Regions from separate parts of the Amycolatopsis sp. PSD-21 genome, predicted to be linked through region 2. Evidence: riboswitches for the same ligand, from Rfam matches in the RefSeq annotation. Region 2 holds a riboswitch; each other region holds the start of a gene.
The links. A riboswitch is a leader RNA that binds a small molecule or an ion and turns the genes downstream of it on or off. The one in region 2 is predicted to bind S-adenosylmethionine.
Positions count from the first base shown of each region.

Region 1: it holds a riboswitch for S-adenosylmethionine, as region 2 does, so the genes downstream of both, thrC (threonine synthase) here and ACZ1DY_RS29880 (aminotransferase class V-fold PLP-dependent enzyme) in region 2, are expected to answer to the same signal.
Region 3: it holds a riboswitch for S-adenosylmethionine, as region 2 does, so the genes downstream of both, ACZ1DY_RS37805 (methionine ABC transporter ATP-binding protein) here and ACZ1DY_RS29880 (aminotransferase class V-fold PLP-dependent enzyme) in region 2, are expected to answer to the same signal.

Region 1 is NZ_CM145712.1:2,420,211-2,427,065, reverse strand. Features, by position in the region: gene ACZ1DY_RS11765 (EamA family transporter) at 1-672, opposite strand, end outside; gene rpsT (30S ribosomal protein S20) at 1,004-1,264, shown strand; gene holA (DNA polymerase III subunit delta) at 1,317-2,300, opposite strand; SAM riboswitch class I at 2,436-2,568, shown strand; gene thrC (threonine synthase) at 2,582-3,847, shown strand; gene ACZ1DY_RS11745 (ComEC/Rec2 family competence protein) at 3,865-6,270, opposite strand; gene ACZ1DY_RS11740 (ComEA family DNA-binding protein) at 6,267-6,855, opposite strand, start outside.
Region 2 is NZ_CM145712.1:6,396,401-6,403,255, forward strand. Features, by position in the region: gene ACZ1DY_RS29860 (AsnC family protein) at 1-350, shown strand, start outside; gene ACZ1DY_RS29865 (RluA family pseudouridine synthase) at 356-1,282, opposite strand; gene lspA (signal peptidase II) at 1,279-1,842, opposite strand; gene ACZ1DY_RS29875 (hypothetical protein) at 1,867-2,469, opposite strand; gene ACZ1DY_RS29880 (aminotransferase class V-fold PLP-dependent enzyme) at 2,489-3,844, opposite strand; SAM riboswitch class IV at 3,877-3,991, opposite strand; gene ACZ1DY_RS29885 (M23 family metallopeptidase) at 4,120-4,803, opposite strand; gene ACZ1DY_RS29890 (potassium/proton antiporter) at 4,935-6,413, opposite strand; gene ACZ1DY_RS29895 (ArsR/SmtB family transcription factor) at 6,526-6,855, opposite strand, start outside.
Region 3 is NZ_CM145712.1:8,038,887-8,045,741, forward strand. Features, by position in the region: gene ACZ1DY_RS37795 (ABC-F family ATP-binding cassette domain-containing protein) at 1-1,474, opposite strand, end outside; gene ACZ1DY_RS37800 (4-(cytidine 5'-diphospho)-2-C-methyl-D-erythritol kinase) at 1,542-2,507, opposite strand; gene ACZ1DY_RS37805 (methionine ABC transporter ATP-binding protein) at 2,628-3,638, opposite strand; SAM riboswitch class I at 3,851-3,941, opposite strand; gene rsmA (16S rRNA (adenine(1518)-N(6)/adenine(1519)-N(6))-dimethyltransferase RsmA) at 4,164-5,000, opposite strand; gene ACZ1DY_RS37815 (GNAT family N-acetyltransferase) at 5,041-5,625, shown strand; gene ACZ1DY_RS37820 (DUF222 domain-containing protein) at 5,772-6,779, shown strand; gene ACZ1DY_RS37825 (transglycosylase family protein) at 6,838-6,855, opposite strand, start outside.

The DNA of each region.
Region 1 (6,855 bases), 4.0 Mb from region 2:
CCAGAGCCACGAGACCTCTCCACGGTCCTTCAGCGCGTACGGCGTCATGAGGACGCTCTGCACGATCGCGCCGGTTCCGAAGTAGACGATCGGCGGGACCCCGAGACCCGTGACCGAATGCGCATCCCACAGGGTGTAAGCGGCGATCGTGAGACCGGTCAGCAGTCCGTAGATCAGGCCTTTGCGACGGGCGACACGATCGGCGGCGTCGGCATGCGCCGGCGCCCGCCCTGACCCGATCACCAGCACCCCGGCGACGACGAGGAACGCGCCCACCAGGCCGAGCACGCCCGGCCGCTCGCCGAGCAACACGACGGCCGCGAGCACCGAGATCAGCGGCCCGGTACCGCGAGCGACCGGATAGACGACGGAGAGGTCGCCGACGGCGTAGCCCCGCTGGAGGACGACCCCGTAGGTGACGTGGAACACCGCGGTGACCACCGCGGCGAACAACCAGGTCCACTGTGGACGTTGCGGCTCCACGGCCAGCGAGACGGCCATGACGGGGACGAGCAGGACAGCGGACAGGCTGTAGTAAGCCCAGACGAACCGGGCTCCACCACGACGGATCCGCTTGGCCGCGAGATTCCAGCCCGCGTGGATGACGGCGGCGATGACGACGAAGGACAGGGCGGTGGCGTTCACGACGGACCTTTCACGTTTTCCGCGCATGCGGAAAACACCGGTCCTCCAGGCTTTTGTCCCGTCAGATGAACGGCGGCGCTTCCGGCCCCGCCGATGGTGCCGCTCGGACCTGTCCCGTCTGCCCTGATTGTGTGTTTCCCGAGCGGGCAGGCGGCGGAACCCTAGGCACTACGCTCCGCACCGTACCTCAAGCCCTCGTCCCGAGGTGGCCGCGAGCCACCCCTGGACGGCTGTTAAGCTTGCCTTTCACCGTCGTGTGGCATTCCGTCATGGAGGAAACCCGCGCGCTCTCACGAGTACGCAGGGCCGGTCACAGCGCGGCGGTGAAACCACCGAGAGATTCAAGAGGAGCGCCCCCGTGGCCAACATCAAGTCGCAGATCAAGCGCATCACCACCAACGAGAAGGCGCGTCAGCGCAACCAGGCGATCCGGTCCTCGGTGAAGACCGCGATCCGCAAGTTCCGTGAGGCCGCCGACGCCGGCGACAAGGCCAAGGCCCTGGAGCTGCAGAAGGACGCGGCCAAGAAGCTGGACAAGGCCGTGACCAAGGGCGTTCTCCACGCCAACCAGGCCGCCAACAAGAAGTCCGCGCTGGCGAAGCGCGCGAACTCTCTCTGATCGGCTTTCGAAGGGCCCCGGCGACGCGAGTCGCCGGGGCCCTTCGCCGTGTTCAGCGGCTTGTACCGTGGGCGTCGACGACCTCCAGGACGGCACGCTCCAACGCGTACTCCGGGTTGGCCGCGACTCCCTTGACCTCGGCGTTGAGCCGGGCGACCACCCGCATCGCGGTGGCGAGCCCGTCCTGGCCCCAGCCGCGGGCCTGTCCCTGCGCCTTGCGCACCTTCCACGGCGGCATGCCCAGCTCACCCGCCATCTGGTTCGGGTTGCCGCGACCGGCACCGGACACCCGCGCGATCGTCCGGACGGCGTCGGCGAGGGCGTCCGCGACCAGCACGTGCGGCACGCCCAGCTGCATCGCCCAGCGCAGCGACTCCAGCGCCGCCGCCTTGTCCCCGGCGACGGCCTTCTCCGCCACGGCGAACCCGTTCACGTCCGCGCGACCCCGGTGATAGCGCCGGACCGCCTGCTCGTCGACCGCTCCGCCGGCGTCCGCGACCAGCTGGGTCGCGGCCGACGACAGTTCACGCAGATCCGAGCCGACCGCGTCGATCAGCGCGAGCACCGCCGCACCGTCGATCTTCCCGCCGACCCGGCGGACCTCGTTGCGGACAAAGGATTCCCGCTCGGCGGGCTTGGTCAGTTTCGGGCACTCGACGACCTCCGCACCGGCCTTCTTCAAGGCGGTGGGGAGCCCCTTCGCGGCCTTGCTCCGGCCACCTCCGCTGTGCACGACGACGAGCACGATGCCGTCGGCGGGGGCCTTGACGTAGGCCATCACCCCGTCGGCGAGCTCCTGCGAGATGTCGTGCGCGGATTCGAGGACGATCACCCTCCCTTCGGCGAACAGGGAGGGGCTGACCATCTCCGCGAGTGCCGGGACTGTGAGGTCCGACACCCGGATCCGGGTGAGATCCGACGTCGGATCGGCCGCTTTGGCCGCGTCCGAAGCGCTGCGGACCGCGCGTTCGATCAGCAGCTCTTCCTCACCGAGAACCAGGACCAGCGGCGATGGGGCGGAAGCTTGCGTCGTCACGGTGACGATCCTGCCACTCCTCCTCTCGTGTGCTTTGTCCGGTGATGTGTTGCGGGCACGGTGGCCCCACCTGAGCCTCATGTCGTACGGTGTTGGCGAGGCGACGCGATCACACGCGTGCCGACAATCGAATACCGCTCATCCAGAGGGGCAGAGGGAACGGCCCGATGAAGCCCCGGCAACCGGCGTCAGCCTGTCATTCCGCGATCGCGGGATAGCTGACGAACACGGTGCCAATTCCGGCCCGCCATGGCGGGGCAGATGAGGAAAGGAACCTCGCGATGACCGCAACCCTCGGCACGACCTCCACCACCAAGACCCCGGATCTCGGACCGGCCGTCGAACTGGTGTCGAAGGAAGAGGGACACCGGCAGCCGCTCGCCCCCGAATTCGTTTCCGCCGAGGACTTCTCGCCGCTCGAAGTCGCCTACGACTTCGGCCGCGTGCGCCGCGAGGACATCGAAGCCGGACCGAAGAACATCTGGCGCTACAAGAAACTCCTTCCCGTTCCCTCGAACGTCGAAGAGATCCCCAACACCGAACCCGGCGCCACCCGGCTCATCCAGGCCGACAGGCTCGCGAAAGCCTTGGGCGTCAAGAAGGTCTGGGTCAAGGACGACACCGGCAACCCCACTCACTCGTTCAAGGACCGCGTGGTCGCCGTCGCTTTGGCGGCCGCGCGCGAGTTCGGGTTCGACGTGCTCGCCTGTCCCTCGACCGGCAACCTGGCCAACGCCGTCGCCGCCGCGGCGGCCCGCGCCGGCTGGCGGTCGGTCGTGCTGATCCCGAAGACCCTGGAACGCGCCAAGATCCTCACCACCGCCGTGTACGACGGTGACCTGATCGCGGTCGACGGCAACTACGACGACGTGAACCGGCTCGCCACCCAGCTCGCCGCCGAGCAGGAGAGCTGGGCGTTCGTCAATGTGAACGTCCGGCCCTACTACTCGGAAGGCTCCAAGACGCTGGCCTTCGAGGTCGCCGAACAGCTCGGCTGGCGGCTTCCCTCCCAGATCGTGGTGCCGATCGCCTCCGGTTCCCAGCTCACCAAGGTGGACAAGGGTTTCCGCGAGTTCGGACAGCTCGGCCTCGTCGACGAGACTCCGTACAAGGTGTTCGGCGCGCAGGCCACCGGCTGCTCCCCCGTCTCGGCGGCCTTCCGCGCCGGGCACGACGTCGTCCAGCCGGTCAAGCCGGACACGATCGCCCGGTCGCTGGCGATCGGGAACCCGGCCGACGGCCCCTACGTCCTCGACGTGGTCAACCGCACCGGCGGTGCGATCGAAGACGTCACCGACGAAGAGGTCGTCGAGGGCATCCGGCTGCTCGCCCGCACCGAAGGCATCTTCACCGAGACCGCCGGCGGCGTCACCGTCGCGACGGCCAAGAAGCTCATCGAAACCGGCAAGCTCAACCCGGACGAGGAGATCGTCCTGCTGATCACCGGTGACGGGCTCAAGACCCTCGACGCCGTCGAGGACAAGATCGGCCCGAAGGCCACCGTCAGCGCCTCGGCCGACGCGGTCCGCGAGGCTCTGGGCATCTGAGTTCCCGACGGCCCGCCTCAAGAACGAGGCGGGCCGCGGGGCTCGCCCCGGCGCACCAGGGCGAGGCCTCGCGCGTCGGCGACGACAGCGGTGTCGCCGTCCGTGTCCGTCCTGGCGACCGACGCGCCGATGGCCACCAGATTGTCCAAAGTGGACTTGTTCGGATGTCCGTAGGTGTTTCCGGCGCCGACGCTCACCAACGCCGCCCGCGGCGCGACGGCGTTGAGGAAATCCGGTGCCGTGTAACGGCTTCCGTGGTGCGGGACCTTCAGGATCTCGGCACCCAGTTCGGCGCCCTCGGCCATCAGGTCGGTCTGCGCCGCGAGCTCGATGTCGCCCGTCAGCAGCACCCGGCCCGCCGAGGTCCCGGCGCGCAGGACGACCGAGCCGTTGTTGATCACCGTGCCGTCCTGTTCGCGGACCGATCGACTGGTGACGTACCGCGGCCCCAGTACGTCCAGTGACAGCCCCGGCCAGTCCAGCCGTTGCCCGATCTCCAGCTCCAGCAAGGGAATCCCGCGGCGCGCGGTCTCGTCCGCGACCTGCTGCCACGCCCAGGCGGGAGCCCGGCCGGGGCCGACGGCGACCGCCCCGACCGACCTGCCCTCGAAGACGGATTCGAGACCGCCGATGTGGTCGGCGTGCAGATGACTCAGCACGATCAACGGCACCCGGTCGACGCCGAGCCTGCTCAGGCATTCGTCGACCGGCCCCGGCTCCGGCCCGGTGTCGACCAGGACCGCCCGCCCTTGCTCACCTGTGGCGAGGGCGACGGCATCACCCTGCCCGACGTCGCAGGCGACGGCACTCCACGACGCCGGCGGCCATGCCGGAGCAAGCACTCGCACCGGCACGAAGACGAGCAGTCCGACGGCCAACGCGACCGCCAGGAGGATCCTGGCGTGCCGCAGCCGGATGGCGACGAGCAGGACGATGAGCAATCCGGCCGCCAGTAACCCGCCCCACCAGCCATCCGGCCAGTCCAGGACCGCTCCCGGCGCACGGGCGCCGTGGCGGGCCACGGTGATGAGCCAGCTCGCCTCGGGTTCGGTCAGGCGGACCAGCAGAGTTCCCGCCGACGGCCACCACGGGCCGACGACGGTGGCGAGCACACCGAACACGGTGGCCGGGGCGACCACCGGCGCGGCGAGCACGTTGGTCACCACCGAGACGAGACTGACCGATCCCGCCATACCCGCGATGACCGGCGTCGTCACCACGAACGCGGCCAGCGGGATGGTCAGCCCCTCGGCGTAGCCTGCCGGAACACCGCGTCCGACCAGCCATTCCGCCCACCTCGGCGCCAGCAGTACCAGCCCGGCCGTGGCCAGCACCGAAAGCGCGAACCCGAAGTCGGCGGCCATCGCGGGGTCGGCCACGACGAGCCCCGCCACCGCGAACGCCAGCGCGGGCAGCGCCGAACCCCGGCGCCCCAGTGCCAGCGCCAGCAGCCCGACCGCCCCCATCACCCCGGCGCGAAGCACGCTGGGCGCGGGCCCGGCGAGGACCACGAACCCGGCGAGCCCCGCGGCGGCCGCGGCGGCGGAAGTCCGCGGCCCGACCCGGAGCACCCTCAGCAGGAGGAGGATCGAGCCGCAGACGATCGCCACGTTCCCACCGCTCACGGCCATCAGGTGGGACATGCCGGAGTCCGTGAACTCGCGTTCGACCCTCGGGGACAGTGTGCTCGTGTCCCCCACGACCAGCCCGGGCACGAGACCGGCCTGCTCCTCCGGGAGGACGGCGCACAGCTCCCGGAGCCCGGCGCGCAGCGATTCCGCGGCTCGCTGCCACCAAGGCTCCGGCCCGAGGGCGGACGGCGGGCCTCGCACCGAGAGGACCGCGACCGTCAGTTCGGCCCCCTTCGACGGCGCGAGCCGCCCCGAGGCGGTGACCTGCTGCCCGGGCAACAGGCCGGTCCACCCCTCGGCGGGAGCGAGCAGGAGGATCCGGCCGGCCGAATCCACCACCCGTTCACCCGTCACCGCGGTGTCCACCGTCGCGGCGATGACCACCAGGCGGGTGCCTGCCCGGCGATCGGCGTATCCGGCACCGCGGACCGGACGTGGCCGCTCGGTGACCACCACCCTCGTGGTGACGTCACTCCCCCGTGCGGCGGCGGCACGGAGGTCGTCGTACTCGGCGGCCCGGATCCGCAGCGCCACCGGACCGGCGGTGAGCACGCCGAGGACGGCCAGGGCACCCAGGCCCGCCACCCACCGGGACGCCGTCCGGCGGGCGCGGACACCGGCGGCGATCGCGAGCACCACGGCGGCCGCACCGCAGAGCATCGTGATCCACCAGCCGCCCAACAACCCGGAAAGAGTGCCGAGCCAGGCAGTCATCGCGGCCGGTATCAGCCGCAGGTCCTGCCCTCGCCACGACGCGGTGTCCACTTCGGACGGATCGGCGGACGGGTTCATCCGACGGACACCAATTCCCGGACCTTCTTGAACTTGCTTTCGCCGATCCCTTCTACGTCACGGAGTTGCTCGACGCTGGTGAACCCGCCGTGCCCGGACCGCCAGTCGACGATGCGTTTCGCCATCACTTCGCCGACCCCGGGCAGGGTGTCGAGTTGCTCGGCCGTGGCCGAATTCAGGTCGAGCTTCCCCGGCGGTGCCGCCGTTCCCGCCGCGGCGGGAACGGGGACGCCGACGGCCACCTGCTCGCCGTCGGTGAGCCGCCGGGCCAGATTCACTCCGGTCAGATCCGTTCCGGGCTGTGCCCCACCGGCCGCCGTGAGGGCATCGGCGACCCGTGCGCCCGGAGGGACCGTGACCAGGCCGGGTTTGAGGACCCGGCCGACGACGCTGATCACCAGAGGCGCCTTGCCCGCCGCGGCGGGGACGTCTCCGGCGGCCTTCGCCGACGGCAGGGGCGGCGGGGTCTCCGCCCCCGGCCGGTGTCCGAACAAGGCGATCGCGCCGGTCACGATCACGGCCACCGCGATCAGCACGGCCGCCACGACGAACCACCGCCGGTTCACCGGGATCCCGTCCGCCGTG
Region 2 (6,855 bases):
TCGAGGTCCAGGACCCGGCGGACTACCTGTTCAGCGCCGCGGGCTACTCGCTGGAGGCCGGGGAACGGTCGGTCGTGGTGCACACCGAGATCACCAACCGCGGGAACATCCCGTTCGTGTCGCTTCCGGACAACTACCTCGAACTGCTCACCGCGGACGGCAAGCCGATCGCGAAGGCGCCGGTCTCGCTGACCTCGCGGCCGCCGCACAAGATCGGCGTCCGGCCCGGGGAGACCCTGGGCGGGCACACCGTCTACGTGCTGCCGGACTCGACTCGCGTGGTCGCCGTGCGCTGGTCGCCGCGGCCCGAGCCGGACGAGCGCACGCTGACCTGGTCGATCGAGGACTGACGCGCCTAGTTCTCGTCCTGCAGGATCCTCAGCGCGTTGGCCAGGTCGTCCGGGTACTCCGACTCGAACTCGACCCAGCGCCCGTCGGACGGGTGGGCGAAGCCGAGCGTCTTCGCGTGCAGCCACTGCCGCGAGAGGCCGAGTTTGCGCGCCAGCACCGGGTCGGCGCCGTAGGTCAGGTCACCGACGCAGGGATGCTTGAGCGCCGAGAAGTGCACCCGGATCTGATGCGTGCGGCCGGTCTCCAGCTTGATCTGGGCCAGCGACGCGGCGCGGAAGGCCTCGACGACCTCGTAGTGCGTGACGCTGGGCCGCCCGCCCTGGACGACGGCGAACTTGTAGTCGTGCCGGGGGTGCCGGTCGATCGGCGCGTCGATGGTGCCGCGCGTCGGGTCGGGGTGGCCCTGGACGATGGCGTGGTAGCCCTTGTCGACGGTGCGTTCCTTGAACGCCCGCTTCAGCACGGTGTACGCGTGCTCGCTCTTCGCCACGACCATCACGCCGGTGGTGCCGGCGTCCAGCCGGTGCACGACGCCCTGACGCTCGGCGGCGCCCGAAGTCGCGATGCGCAGCCCGGCGGCGGCGAGCCCGCCGACGACGGTCGGCCCGGTCCAGCCGGGGCTCGGGTGCACGGCGACGCCGACCGGCTTCGAGATCACCACGATGTCGTCGTCGTCATGCAGGATCTTCATGCCTTCGACGGGTTCCGCGACGACCTCGACGGCCGACGCGGGATCGGGCAGCGTCACTTCGAGCAGTCCGCCTGCGGTCAGCCGGTCCGATTTCCCGGCGGGCCTGCCATCGAGGAAGATCTCGCCGGATTCGGCCAGCTCCGCCACGACGGTGCGGGAAAGCCCCAGCAGTTTCGCCAGCCCCGCGTCGACGCGCATACCGTCGAGCCCGTCGGGAACGGGCAACATCCGCGCGCTCATTCGCTCGCCGCTTTCTTCTTGTCCTTGGTGGATGTTCCGTCGTAGTCCTTGCCCAGCAAGGAAAGGATCACGATGAGCACACCGCCGACGCAGATCGCGGAGTCGGCGACGTTGAAGATCGCCCAGCCCTGCCCGTTCGGCGCGAACGCGGAGATCATGTCGACCACGTGCCCCTGCAGCGGCCCGGGCGCACGGAAGATCCGGTCGGTCAGGTTGCCGAGCGCGCCGGCCAGCACCAGGCCGAGGCCGATCGCCCAGCCGGTCGAGCGCAGCCGCCGGGCCAGCCAGACGATGACGATCACGACGGCGATCGCGACCAGCGCGAGCACCCAGGTCAGCCCGGTGGCCATCGAGAAGGCGGCGCCGGGGTTGCGCACCAGCTGGAAGTACACGAGCCCGCCGAGGAACTCGACCGGCTGCTTGCCCTCCAGCGTGGACACGGCGATCTGCTTCGTGAGGAGGTCGATCCCCCACAGCACCGCGGCGACGGCGAACACCACGGCGACGCGCTTCTTGGGCAGCGGGGGCGACGGTGGCGCCGTTTCGGGCTCAGTACTCACCGCCCCATTGTCCACTGAGCGTGTTCAGGACTCCCCGGCGGCTGTCTTCGGCCTGCTCAGCAGCGCCGCGAACGCACCGGCGAGCACGACCAGCGACGAAAGCACGAGCGCGAGCTGCCCTTGGGCGAGCACGACCGCGCAGAGCACGAACGCCGCGGCCACGACGAGCACCAGCACACTGCGCTCCAGCCACGCGAGCCCCGCCAGGCCGAGTGTCAGCAGGATCGCGCTCCGGGTGTCGCCGTCGAGATCGAATTCCCAGTAGCCGACCAGATCCGCCAGCACGATGGCGACCAGTCCGCCGAGCGCGATCGCGGCGACCTTCCACCAGCGCAGGGTCTTCGTCCGGAAGGCGTAGAACAGCACCGTGCCGAGGTAGACCGCGAGGACGGCGAACAGCCAGCTGTCGTTCCGGCCGGCGATGTCGAACGACGCGTCCAGTGCGGCCACGTTCGCGCGGCTCATCTCGACCCCGTACAAGCCCACGTACCCGAACGAATGTCGTTCACCGGCGGGCGCATACGCGAACCAGCCCCCGGACCACATTCCGCCGAAAGCCACCACCAGCAGCTGGGCGAAACCCAGCAACGCCAGCGGAAACCAGTAACGCGGTCGCTCGTTCCCCATACAGGGTGAGGGTAGTGGGTCAGGCGCAGAACGGAGGAAGCTCCCGCGGATCGTTCTCCGGCACCCAGCGGCCCTCCGGCTTCTCGTACTGCCAGCGCGCGCCGCGGGCGACGATCTGGCGCAGCGCCAGGACGATCCGGTCCACGTGCTCGGTGGTGCTGCCGAGGCCGAGGCTGACCCGCACGGCCTGCTGCCCCGTCGAACCGGCCACGGCGATGAGCCGCTTCGTCGCCACGTGCGCGCAGAACGCGCCGTCCCGCACGCCGATTCCGTACTCCGCCGAAAGGACCGCGGCGAGCCAGCCCGGGTCGAAGCCGTCGACGACGAAGCTGAGCGTGCCGACCCGGTCGACCGGCGCGTCGAACAGCCGCAGTTCGGCGAATCCGGGGATGGCGGCGAGGCCGCGGCGCAGGCGCGCCAGCAGTTCCTCCTCGTGGGCGACGATCCCGTCCCAGTTCGCGGCCAGGGTCTCGCAGGCGACGCCGAGCGCGTAGACGCCGACGGTGTTGGGGGAACCTGCTTCGTGCCGCTCGGGACCGGAGTTCCAGACCACGCCGAGGTTTTCGGACTCACGGTTGACGAGCTTCGTCGCGCCACCGCCGGCGAGGTACGGCTGGGCCGCGCACAGCCAGTCGGCGCGGCCGATCAGCGCGCCGGCACCGAAAGGCGCGTACAGCTTGTGGCCCGACAGCGCGACGTAGTCGACGTCCAGTTCGCGCACCGAGATCTTCCGGTGCGGCGCGAGCTGTGCCGCGTCGAGCGCGATCCGGGCGCCGTGTCGCCGCGCGACGGCCGCGATCTCCTTGACCGGCAACAGTTCCCCGGTCACGTTGGACGCGCCGGTGAGCACCACCAGCCGCGGTCCCTGCGGGCAGTCCGCAAGCGCTTCGTCCACAGCGGACACCGCGGCGAGCCGGGTCCGCGGGGTTTCGATCCGGCGGACGTTCGGTCCCTTCCACGGCAGCAGCGCGGCGTGGTGCTCGGTGTCGAACACGATGACCGACGTGTGCTTCGGCAGGCTGCGCGCGAGAAGGTTGAAGGAATCGGTGGTGTTGCGGGTGAACACGACGGTGTCGGTCGATCGCGCGTCGACGAAGTCGCGCAGGATTCCGCGCGTGCGCTCGTAAAGCTTGGTCGAAACCTGCGAAGCGAACCCGGCGCCGCGGTGCACGCTGGCGTACCAGGGCAGGAATTCGTCGACCGCGGCACGCACCTTGTCCAGACACGGGGCGCTCGCCGCGTGATCGAGGTTGGCGTAGCCGATGTCGCCGCCGGTGACCAGCGGAACCCGCAGATCGGCGCACGCGACCGCCGGGATCTGGTGCGTGGCAACGACTTCAGCGGGGGCGTTCGTGCGTTCGAGAGCGAGGGTCATCGTCATCCTCCGGGCCAGGGGACCCGGCGAGGATCCCGCGCTTGCCCGCCGCACCACGCGACGAGCCAGGTCCTCACCCGGGGCACCCCACCGCGGAAGGAGGGTTGCCGGTCAGCTAGCCGGGGCTTGACGCTGACACTCGTGACCTACGGACGAAGTTAGCGGATGGGCGGGCGATCGAGCCAGCCCTCGTCCGCATCTTGAGACGCCGCTCACGTGTTCCGCAAGCGGGAAGAACCGCTGCCCGGCGCCGCGCCGCGCCGGGCAACGGCAGGTCAGACCCGGAATCGGCCGGGCAGCGGGACGGTCGAGCGGGAGGAGACCTCGGTCGCGGTGCCGGAGTACTGATCGGTGCCCGCGGTGAACTGCCAGCCGCCGAAGGTCTTGCCGTCGACGGCTTCGCCGTAGGCCTCGGCGACCTTGGTCGAGACCTCGTCGTAGGACAGGCCGTTCCAGTTGCCCGCGCCGACCCCGAAGTCGCGCGAGTCGCCGCCCTGCGCGGCGGCCGTCGGCAGGGTCCACAGGGTGAAGTGCACGTGCGCGCCGGTGCTGCTGCCACCGCAGGGCAGCGCGTTGCCGGTCCGGCCGAGAGCGTCGCCCGGGGCGACCTTCTGGCCGTCGGTGACCGAAATGCCCTCCAGGTGGTAGTACCCGGTCCGCCAGCCGCCGTCGTGGTCGACGGTCACCCAGTCGCCGCCGGAGCAGTGCTGGATCCGGACCGTGCCGGCCAGCGGGGCTCGAACGGTCTTGTCGCCCGGACTGAAGTCGATGGCGTTCTTCACTCCGGACGTGCCGTTGTCCGAGTGGATCCCCGCCGAGTAGACCGACTGGCCAGTGTCGAAGGGCAGCCCGAAGGCGGGGAAAGCGCCGGCCGCAGTAGCCGTCGGGGCGGCGAGAACCACTCCGACGAGTGCCAAAGTGGCCCCCAGACCAGCGAACCGCGCAGGAAGCTTCGTCACCTTGCGTACTCCTTACCCCGTGACACTCACCCATTCGATGGAGTCGATTGCGGGGAAAGTAATCCAAAAGGAGTACAAATGGGAAGAAGTTTCTGAGATCAACCGACGAACAGCTGGTGCCGGTTCGTGACCTACTGGCCGGATTCGCCCTTCCACCTGGCGAGGCGGCCCGCGCGGTCGACGGCCCGCAGGCGTCGTTCGGCCGCGTCACGGGCTTCGGCGGTGGTCACGACGAGTAACTGGTCGCGCTCCTGGAGCCGAGTGTTCTTGTTCGGAGTGAAGCCGGAGCCGTCGCGGACGAGCAGGCTGATCGTCGCCCCCACCGGCAGGCGCAGCTCGGCCAGGTACACGCCGTGCATCTTCGATCCGGTGTTGATCCGGACCTGCAGGAGTTCCGCGCCCATCTCGTCGAGCGGCGCGGAGTCGACGTCGATCTCGTGCGCCTCGGCGTGCTGGGCCAGCCCGAGGATTCTCGCGAGCGGGGTCAGCGTGGCCCCTTGGAGCAGCGTCAGCACGATGACCAGCACGAATACCGCGTCGACCAGTTCCTGCGCGCCCGGCACCCCGGACGACAGCGGGATCAGCGCGAGCACGATCGGGACCGCCCCGCGCAGCCCGGCCCAGGACAGGAACACCTGTTCTCGCCAGGGGATCTTGAACGGCAGCGCCGACAGCAGCACCGACAGGGGGCGGGCGAGCAGCAGCACGACCGCGCCCGCGACCAGGCCCTGGATGAGGCTTTCGAAGATCCTGCTCGGCGAGGCGAACAGGCCGAGCAACACGAACAGGCCGATCTGCGCGAGCCAGCCGAGCCCTTCGGCGAAGGACAGCGTGTCCGACCGGTGCGGCAGCTTCGAGTTGCCCAGCACGAGGGCCGCGACGTAGGTGGCGAGCAGGCCCGACGCGTGGGCGAGCTGCCCGCTCGAATACGCCACGACGCAGACCGCGACCGTGGCCAGCGGGTACAGACCGGTGGCGGGAAGCGCCGCCCGGCGCAGCGCGAACGCCCCGCCCCAGCCGAAGGCCAGGCCGATCACCAGCCCGGCGGCGAGTTCGTAGACCACCAGCAGCGGCAGCGACCAGTCGATGGTCGTCCCCTCGGCGAGGACGACGACGGCGATGTAGGCCGGGGCGTCGTTGATCCCCGACTCGATCTCCAGCGCGCCGACGAGCCGCTTGCCGATCCCCGCGGATCTCAGCACCGAGAAGACCGCGGCGGCGTCGGTCGAGGCCAGTACCGCGCCCCACAGCAGCGCCATCCGCCAGTCCAGGCCCAGTAACCAGTGCAGGGCGGCGCCGGTGACCGCGATGCTCACCACCACGGCCACTGTGGACAGTGCGATTCCGATGCCCAGCGAGGGTTTCACGGCCGACCAGCGGGTGGTGAGGCCACCTTCGGACAGGATCATCACCAGCGCGGCGAGGCCGAGCGACTGGGTGAGCTCGGGGTTGTCGTACTGGATGCCGAACCCGGCTTCGCCGAGCAGGACCCCCATCCCCAGGTACAGCAGCAGCGAGGGAAGGCCGACCCGGATCGACACCCGGACGGCGATCACGGCGACGAGCAGCACGGCGCCGCCGGTGCCGAGGATGAGCGGGAGTTGCTCCATGTCGCCTCCCGTTCCGGTCGCCGTGAGGGCTCCAGAATAGTGAGGCGGTGATCGTCACACGTTCGTGTACCGGTCGGAAAGCGCCCGGACAACCTGTGTTACAGACTGTCCACTAGGGACTGCGCAGGGCCACCAGGTCGACACCGAGTGCCGCGAACGGCTTTTCCGCCGCGGGCAGGACCTTCACCGCGCGGTTGCCCTCACAGGACAACCAGCCGGCGCTCACACCGTGAGACAGTAACGCCGCAGGCACCCGGCCCGCCAGATGATCACGCCGGACCGTCCAATCCAGACAGTCGCGCAGCATCGGGCGGCGGCCGTCGTCGATCTCCACCCCGAGCGCGCCGAGTACTTCCCGGCCGCGATCGGTCAGGGTCAGGCCGCCGGCGTCGTCGATCAGCCCGGCGGCGAGCATTCCGTCCCGCAGCGCGACCCCGACCGT
Region 3 (6,855 bases), 1.6 Mb from region 2:
GGTACTCCTCGATCCCGCCCGGCAGGTGGGTCACCTGCCCGTCCCCGAACAAGGCCACGATCGTGTCGCAGACGCGTTCCACCAGGTATCGGTCGTGCGAAACGACGACGAGGCTGCCCGGCCAGGAATCCAGCAGATCTTCGAGCTGCTGCAAGGTGTCGATGTCGAGATCGTTGGTCGGTTCGTCGAGCAGCAGCACGTTGGGCTCGGCCATGAGGAGCCGGCACAGCTGGAGGCGGCGGCGTTCGCCACCGGAAAGGTCCTCGACCGGCGTCCACTGCCTCGCGGCGGGGAAACCCAGCTTTTCGGCCAGTTGGGAAGCGGTGAGCTCCTGTTTGCCGAACACGACCCGTCCGGAGACCTCTTCGATCGCCTGCAGCACGCGCAGATCGCCCGGCAGGTCGTCGAGCTCCTGCCGGAGGTGCGCGAGGCTGACCGTCTTGCCCTGGATGCGCCGTCCCGTCTCAGGCTCCCTGTCACCGCCGAGCAGTTTGAGGAGCGTCGTCTTGCCCGACCCGTTCACGCCGACCAGGCCGATCCGATCCCCGGGCCCGATCCGCCAGGTGACGTGATCGAGCAGGGTGCGGTCGCCGACGGTCAACGTGGCGTCCTCGATCTCCAGCACGGTCTTACCCAGCCGACGGCGAGCGAACGCCTGCAGCTCGACCGAATCACGCGGCTCCGGCACGTCGGAGATCAGCGCCTCCGCCGCCTCGACGCGGTAGCGCGGCTTCGAGGTCCTGGCCTGCGGACCGCGGCGCAGCCACGCGAGCTCTTTACGAGCGAGGTTCTGCCGCTTCTCTTCTGCCGTCGCCGCCAGCCTCGCCCGCTCGGCGCGCGCGAAGATCCAGTCCGCGTAACCACCTTCGTACTGCTCGACACGACCGTTCGTGACCTCCCAGGTCAGACTCGCGACCGTGTCGAGGAACCACCGGTCGTGCGTGACGACCACGACCGCGATCTTGCGGTTGAGCAGGTGATCCGCGAGCCAGCGCACACCTTCGACGTCGAGATGGTTGGTCGGCTCGTCGAGGACCACGAGGTCCAGTTCACCGGTGAGGGCGGCGGCCAGCGCCACCCGGCGGCGTTCGCCCCCCGACAGGTTCGCCGTCTCCTTGTCGACGCCGAGAGCGGTGATACCCAGACCATCCATAATGGACCGGACACGCGCGTCAGCGGCCCACTCGTGCTCCGCGCCGTAGCGTTCCAGCACGACATCTCCGACCGTGCTGCCGTCGGGAAGTTCGGTCCGCTGAGTGACCACGGCCATCCGCAGACCCCGGACCTGACTGACACGTCCCGTGTCCGGCTCGCTGATCCCCGCGAGGACCTCCAGCAGCGTCGTCTTCCCGCCCCCGTTGAGACCGACGACACCGATACGCTGCCCCTCCGCCACACCGAGCGAAACACCGTCGAGCAGCGGGCGCACCCCGAAGGACTTGCTCACCGACTCCAGGTTGACCAAGTTGGCCATGCCTCAGCCGATCCTTTCCAAAAAGCTCGCACCACAACGAATTGGTCGATGTCCATTTCGGACACCCTTATGCGTGCACCCGAGGCGGCGACGGCCGCGGCGCGTCGTCCCCGCCGACCAGCCGGGCTCCGGGGACCGGCCCGTGCGCGACACGCACCGTGCGACAGACACCGGCGCCGGACAGTTCCGCGGCGACCTCGACGGCCGACTGGGCGTCCGCGCACAGAAAAGCGCAGGTCGGCCCGGACCCGGACACGGTGCCGGCGAGCGCACCCGCGTTGACTCCCGCCCGCAATGTGCGGCGCAGCCCCGGACGCAGTGAGACAGCGGCCGCCTGCAGGTCATTGCCGAGAAGCAGCGCCAACTGCCGCGGGTCGCCGGAGGCCAGCGCCTCCACCACCGGGGTGTGTGAGCCGATCCGCGGCGGGCTGCCCTCTTCACGCAACTTGTCCAGCTCGCCGAACACCCTCGGAGTCGAAAGCCCACGCTGGTCGAACGCCAAGACCCAGTGGAAGGTGTGCCTCGACAAGACGGGCACCAGCTGCTCGCCCCGGCCGGTGCCCAGCGCTGTCCCGCCGTAAAGCGCGAAAGGAACATCGCTGCCGAGCTTCGCGGCGATACCCGCCAGCTCGTCCCGGGAAATGTCGAGCTTCCAAAGCGACGCGAGCCCGACCAAGGTCGCGGCCGCGTCGGCGCTGCCACCGGCCATCCCGCCCGCGACCGGGATGCCCTTGCGCAGCACCACTCTGACCTTGGACTCGCCATCCGCCTTGCCGACATGGGCCGCCAGCGCCTGCGCCGCTTTCCAGGCGAGGTTGTTGGCTCCTGTCGGCACGGAACCTTCACCTTCGCCGTAGACCTCGACGCCGGGGTCTTCGGTGACCGCGACGGTCACCTCGTCGGTCAGGGAAAGCGCCTGGAACACGGTCACCAGCTCGTGGTAACCGTCCGGGCGTACGTCACCGACCGACAGGTGCAGGTTGACCTTGGCGGGAACCCTGACGGTTACTGGGGGCGGTACGACGGCGAGCACGCCTCAAGCCTACGTGGCCGCTCCACTTGCGCTGCCACCAGGAGAAAGAGAACGGAGGGGGCAGACGCGAACGGGCCGCCCCGGACGCAGTTCGTCCTGAGCGGCCCGTTCGGAGAGAAATCAGGCGGCGACACCCTGCGGTCCGCGGACCGGGTGGGTCACGTGGCCGCCACGTTCGGCGATCCAGGCGAGCGCGGCGTCCGCGCGCTCACCGCGCACCCCGAGGCGGAACCGGCCGACCGGAGTGTCTCCGATCCGGGTCAGGCCGCCCCCGATGGTGGCGAGCTCGACGTCGAAGCGACCGGCGGCCTCCGGCAGCAGCGCACCGACCGAGGCGAAGCCGACGAGCACGACGTCCACCGCGCGGTCGTACTTCGAGGCCTGCGCCCGCCCGGTTTCGATCGCGGGAAGCAGCGCCTGCGCGGTCCGGCTGTTCGGGTCGGAGATCAGGTCGAGCACGGTTCCGCGTTCGATGACCGCGCCGGCCTCCAGCACCGCGACGTCGTCGCAGACACGGCGGACCACACCCGCGTCGGGCGTGGTGAGCAGCACCGTGACGCCGAGCTCGGCGCGCGCACGGTCGAGCACGGTCAGGACCGCGCCGGACTCCTCGGGCTGCACGCCCGCCGTCGGGTCGTCGGCCAGGAGCACGGACGGTCCGGCGGCCAGCGCCTTGGCGATGGCCACCCGGCGCAGCTGGCCCTCGGACAGGTCGCCCGGTCGCTGCCCAGCACGGGGGGTGAGCCCGACCAGATCGAGCAGGTTGCCGACCCGGTTACGGCGCTGCGGGCCGTCGAGGCCGAGCTGTTCGAGCGGCGAAGCGATGTTGCCGGCGATGGTGCGCTCGGCGAGCAGCTCCGGCTTGGTGCTCACGACTCCGACCTGGCGCCGGATTTCGCGGAGACGGCGTCCGTCGAGGGTCCCGGTGTTGAGGCCGTCGAGACGGACGACGCCGCGGTCGGGACGCTCCTGGAGACCGATGCAACGAGCGAGGGTCGATTTGCCGGAGCCCGCCGGACCGACGACTCCGAACAGCGAGCCAGCTTGGATGTCCACGCTCACATCGCGCAGTGCGACGACGGGATTTCCGTTGAGGGGAAAGGACTTGGACAGGTTTTCGACAGTGATCACGAAAGGCTCCATGCAAATGGGGCGCTACTTCTTTCGAGCGCGCCAACCGTCACCGAGTGACCGTCCGGGAAACGGACGGATTCAGAGGTAAGGGAAAGAACTCAGGCAGTAACGGTGGAGCGTCGACACGCACTTACCGTGCGGCGACCTTCATCGACGACACGTCGCCTGGTCAGCAGGAGCGGGTGGGTGACCCTGTTCATTAGGCACAGCCTCCATCGGTCCTGGCTGTAGCACCTGCCCTGTGGAGGGTGGTTGCTGCGACTTCGGCGAGCCAGGTCTCTCAGTCGCTCGGGATGGCTCACTGAGTAAAACCGATCCCACTGGATGAAAGCAAGCGCGTAGGCGCAGATCACACGTCTGGTCGCGTCCATCATACAGGATTGGCCGCCCATATTATGGGATGCCGACAGGCGTATCCGGCCTGCGGCAGGCGCGCTGCCTGCTAAGACAAGGTTCGCCCGCGCCGGATCGAGAGGAGGAACCACGCGGTCGCGCGGCCCCGGTCACACCTGCGCCAGGTGGTCAGCCGGCAGCCGCGGCGATCCGGGCGAACTGATGGACGTCCAGCTGCTCCCCGCGGGTTTTCGGGTCGATACCCGCCTTTTCGAGCAGTTCCCCCGCGCGTTCGGCGGAACCGGCCCAAGACGCCAACGCGGCCCGCAAGGTCTTCCGCCGTTGCGAGAAGGCGGCGTCGACGACCGCGAACAGCCGCTCCCGTTCCACGGACGACACCACGTCGCCCCGTTCGAAGGCGACCAAGGCGGAGTCGACGTTCGGAACAGGCCAGAACACCGCCCGGGGCACCGCGGCGACCTTGCGCGTCTTCCCGTACCAGGCGAGCTTGACGCTGGGCACGCCGTAAGTCCGGCTTCCCGGACCCGCCGCCATCCTGTCCGCGACCTCGGTCTGGACCATTACGAGACCACTGGTCAGCGACGGCAGTTCGGCGAGCAGGTGGAGCACGACGGGAACGGCGACGTTGTACGGCAGGTTCGCGACGAGCGCCGTCGGCCGTGCGGGCAGATCGTCCGCGGTGATCCGCAACGCGTCCGCGCCGACGACCGTCAGCCTTTCGGCCCCGCCTCGCTCGGCCACGGTGCTCGGCAGCCGTCCCGCCAGCACGGGATCGATTTCGACCGCGACGACCTCGGCGCCGGTCGCGAGCAGTCCGAGTGTCAGCGAGCCGAGGCCCGGCCCGACCTCCAGGACGACGTCCCCTTCGCCGATCCCCGAGAGGTCGACGATGCGGCGCACCGTGTTGGGATCGTGCACGAAGTTCTGGCCGAGCTTCTTGGTCGGACGTACGTCCAGCTCGGCCGCCAGCGCCCTGATTTCCGCAGGACCGAGCAGTTCAGTCACCCGACGATCGTAACCAGGCCCGGTAAGCCACGATTGGCCGGTGGACGACGTCGTACTCGATGGTGAAAAAGTCCGGCTGCGCGACTGGCGCCCTTCCGACCTCGGGCCGCTCCTCGACCTACTCGATCCCGCGCGGCCCTGGCACGAAACGAACGGACCCTATTTCGGCACCCCGACCACGGCCGCCGTCGAATCCACGGCGCGCGAACTCACCACGATCAAGGCCGAGCCGCCCGATCCCCGCACCAGCCTCGCCGTATGCGACCTGAGCGACGGAAGATTGATCGGCCGGGTCAGCTGGTATTGGGAAAGCAGGGAGACCGACTGGCGGCGGATGGGGCTGGTCATCTACGACGAACGGTTTTGGGGCGGCGGGTTCGGCACCGAGGCCTTGCGCATGTGGACGACCTACTTGTTCGCCCGCACCGACACGCTCCGCCTGGACTTCGCCACGTTCTCGGGGAACCCGGGGATGATCGCCGTCGGGCGGCGGCTCGGGTTCGTCGAAGAAGGCCGGTTCCGGCGCGCCCGGCGCTGGTCCGGCGGCGTCCATGACGCCGTCGTCTACGGGGTGCTCCGCGAGGAGTGGGACCGGAGGCATCGCTCAGGCATGGGGCCGGCCTGATCCGACCCCACCATCCGGATGGCTTTTCCCAAGCGACACGTATCCCACTCAAGGGTGATCGGCGCAGGTCGGCACAGCCGGAGCGTGATGATCATCCACCCGATCGATACCGTGCATTCGTTCGAATCTGCCTCGACAATCGAGGGATGACCAGCACAAACATTCCCAAGGCCTTCCCGCTCAACCTGCCGGAAGGCGACGCCGAACTGCTTCTCGACGAGTTGCGGACTCGGCTACGCGAAGGGCGACGTCTTGTCGCCGAGGTCGGCCAGATCCTGGCCGAGATCGAGTCACGTGGTGTCCGGGACCTCTACGGATACAACTCGATCGCCGTCTTCTACGAACATGTGGCCCGGGTGCCTCGGGCAGAGGCTCAAAGAGTGACCGGCAGAGCGCTGGCGCTCAATTCGAGACGGGCGCGCGACGGCACGTCGATCGACCCCGTCGCGCCCCTGACCGGCACCGCGGCCACCACCGGCGCGTTGGCCGAGGCCAGTATCGACCGGATCGTCACGGTCATGAAGAAGCTGCCCGAGCACGTCACGGCGAGCGCACGGCTCGAGGCCGAGAAGAGCTTGGTCGAACTCGCCGGCGTCGCGAGACCGCGCGACGTCACGGTCGCGGGCACGGAGCTGCTCGCAGAACACGACCCGGATGGAAAACCCAAAGACGACCCCGCTCCGCAAAGGCGGCGGAGCGAGTTCTGGTTGCGCCAGAAACGAACCGGCCGCTGGGACATGCGCGGCGACCTCGATGCCGAGACGGGCGCCCGCCTGAACGCGCTCCTGGTGCCTCGGGCCTATCCGACCCCTGACAAGGAAGCCGACGACCGTTCGCCGGCAGAGCGTCGCGGCGACGCGTTCGCGGAGATCGTCGAGCTCGCGGAAAGCGACCCGGACATCCCCGTGCCCCGGCAGAGCTCGGAACGGGTCAGCGAGCAGTCTCAGGCTGCCGAGCCGGCCACGGAGCCCGCCAGCCGTCCCCTGCCCGTCCAGACGCCGCCTCAGGGCCCCCAAAGCCCGCCCCGCGGCGGAGGAGGGCTTCGGCAACCGGCCAGGAACGTGGCCCACATACGGACCGCGCGCTGGTGGGCGAGATTCTCCAGACCGAGGGCCGGGAACCCGGCTCAGCCACCCAAGCCCCTAACGGCCTGAAGGCCACATTGCGGGCGAACCCACACGGTGACCTTCAGGAAAGGGGAATGATCTCGCGTCAGGCCTTCTTGCCACA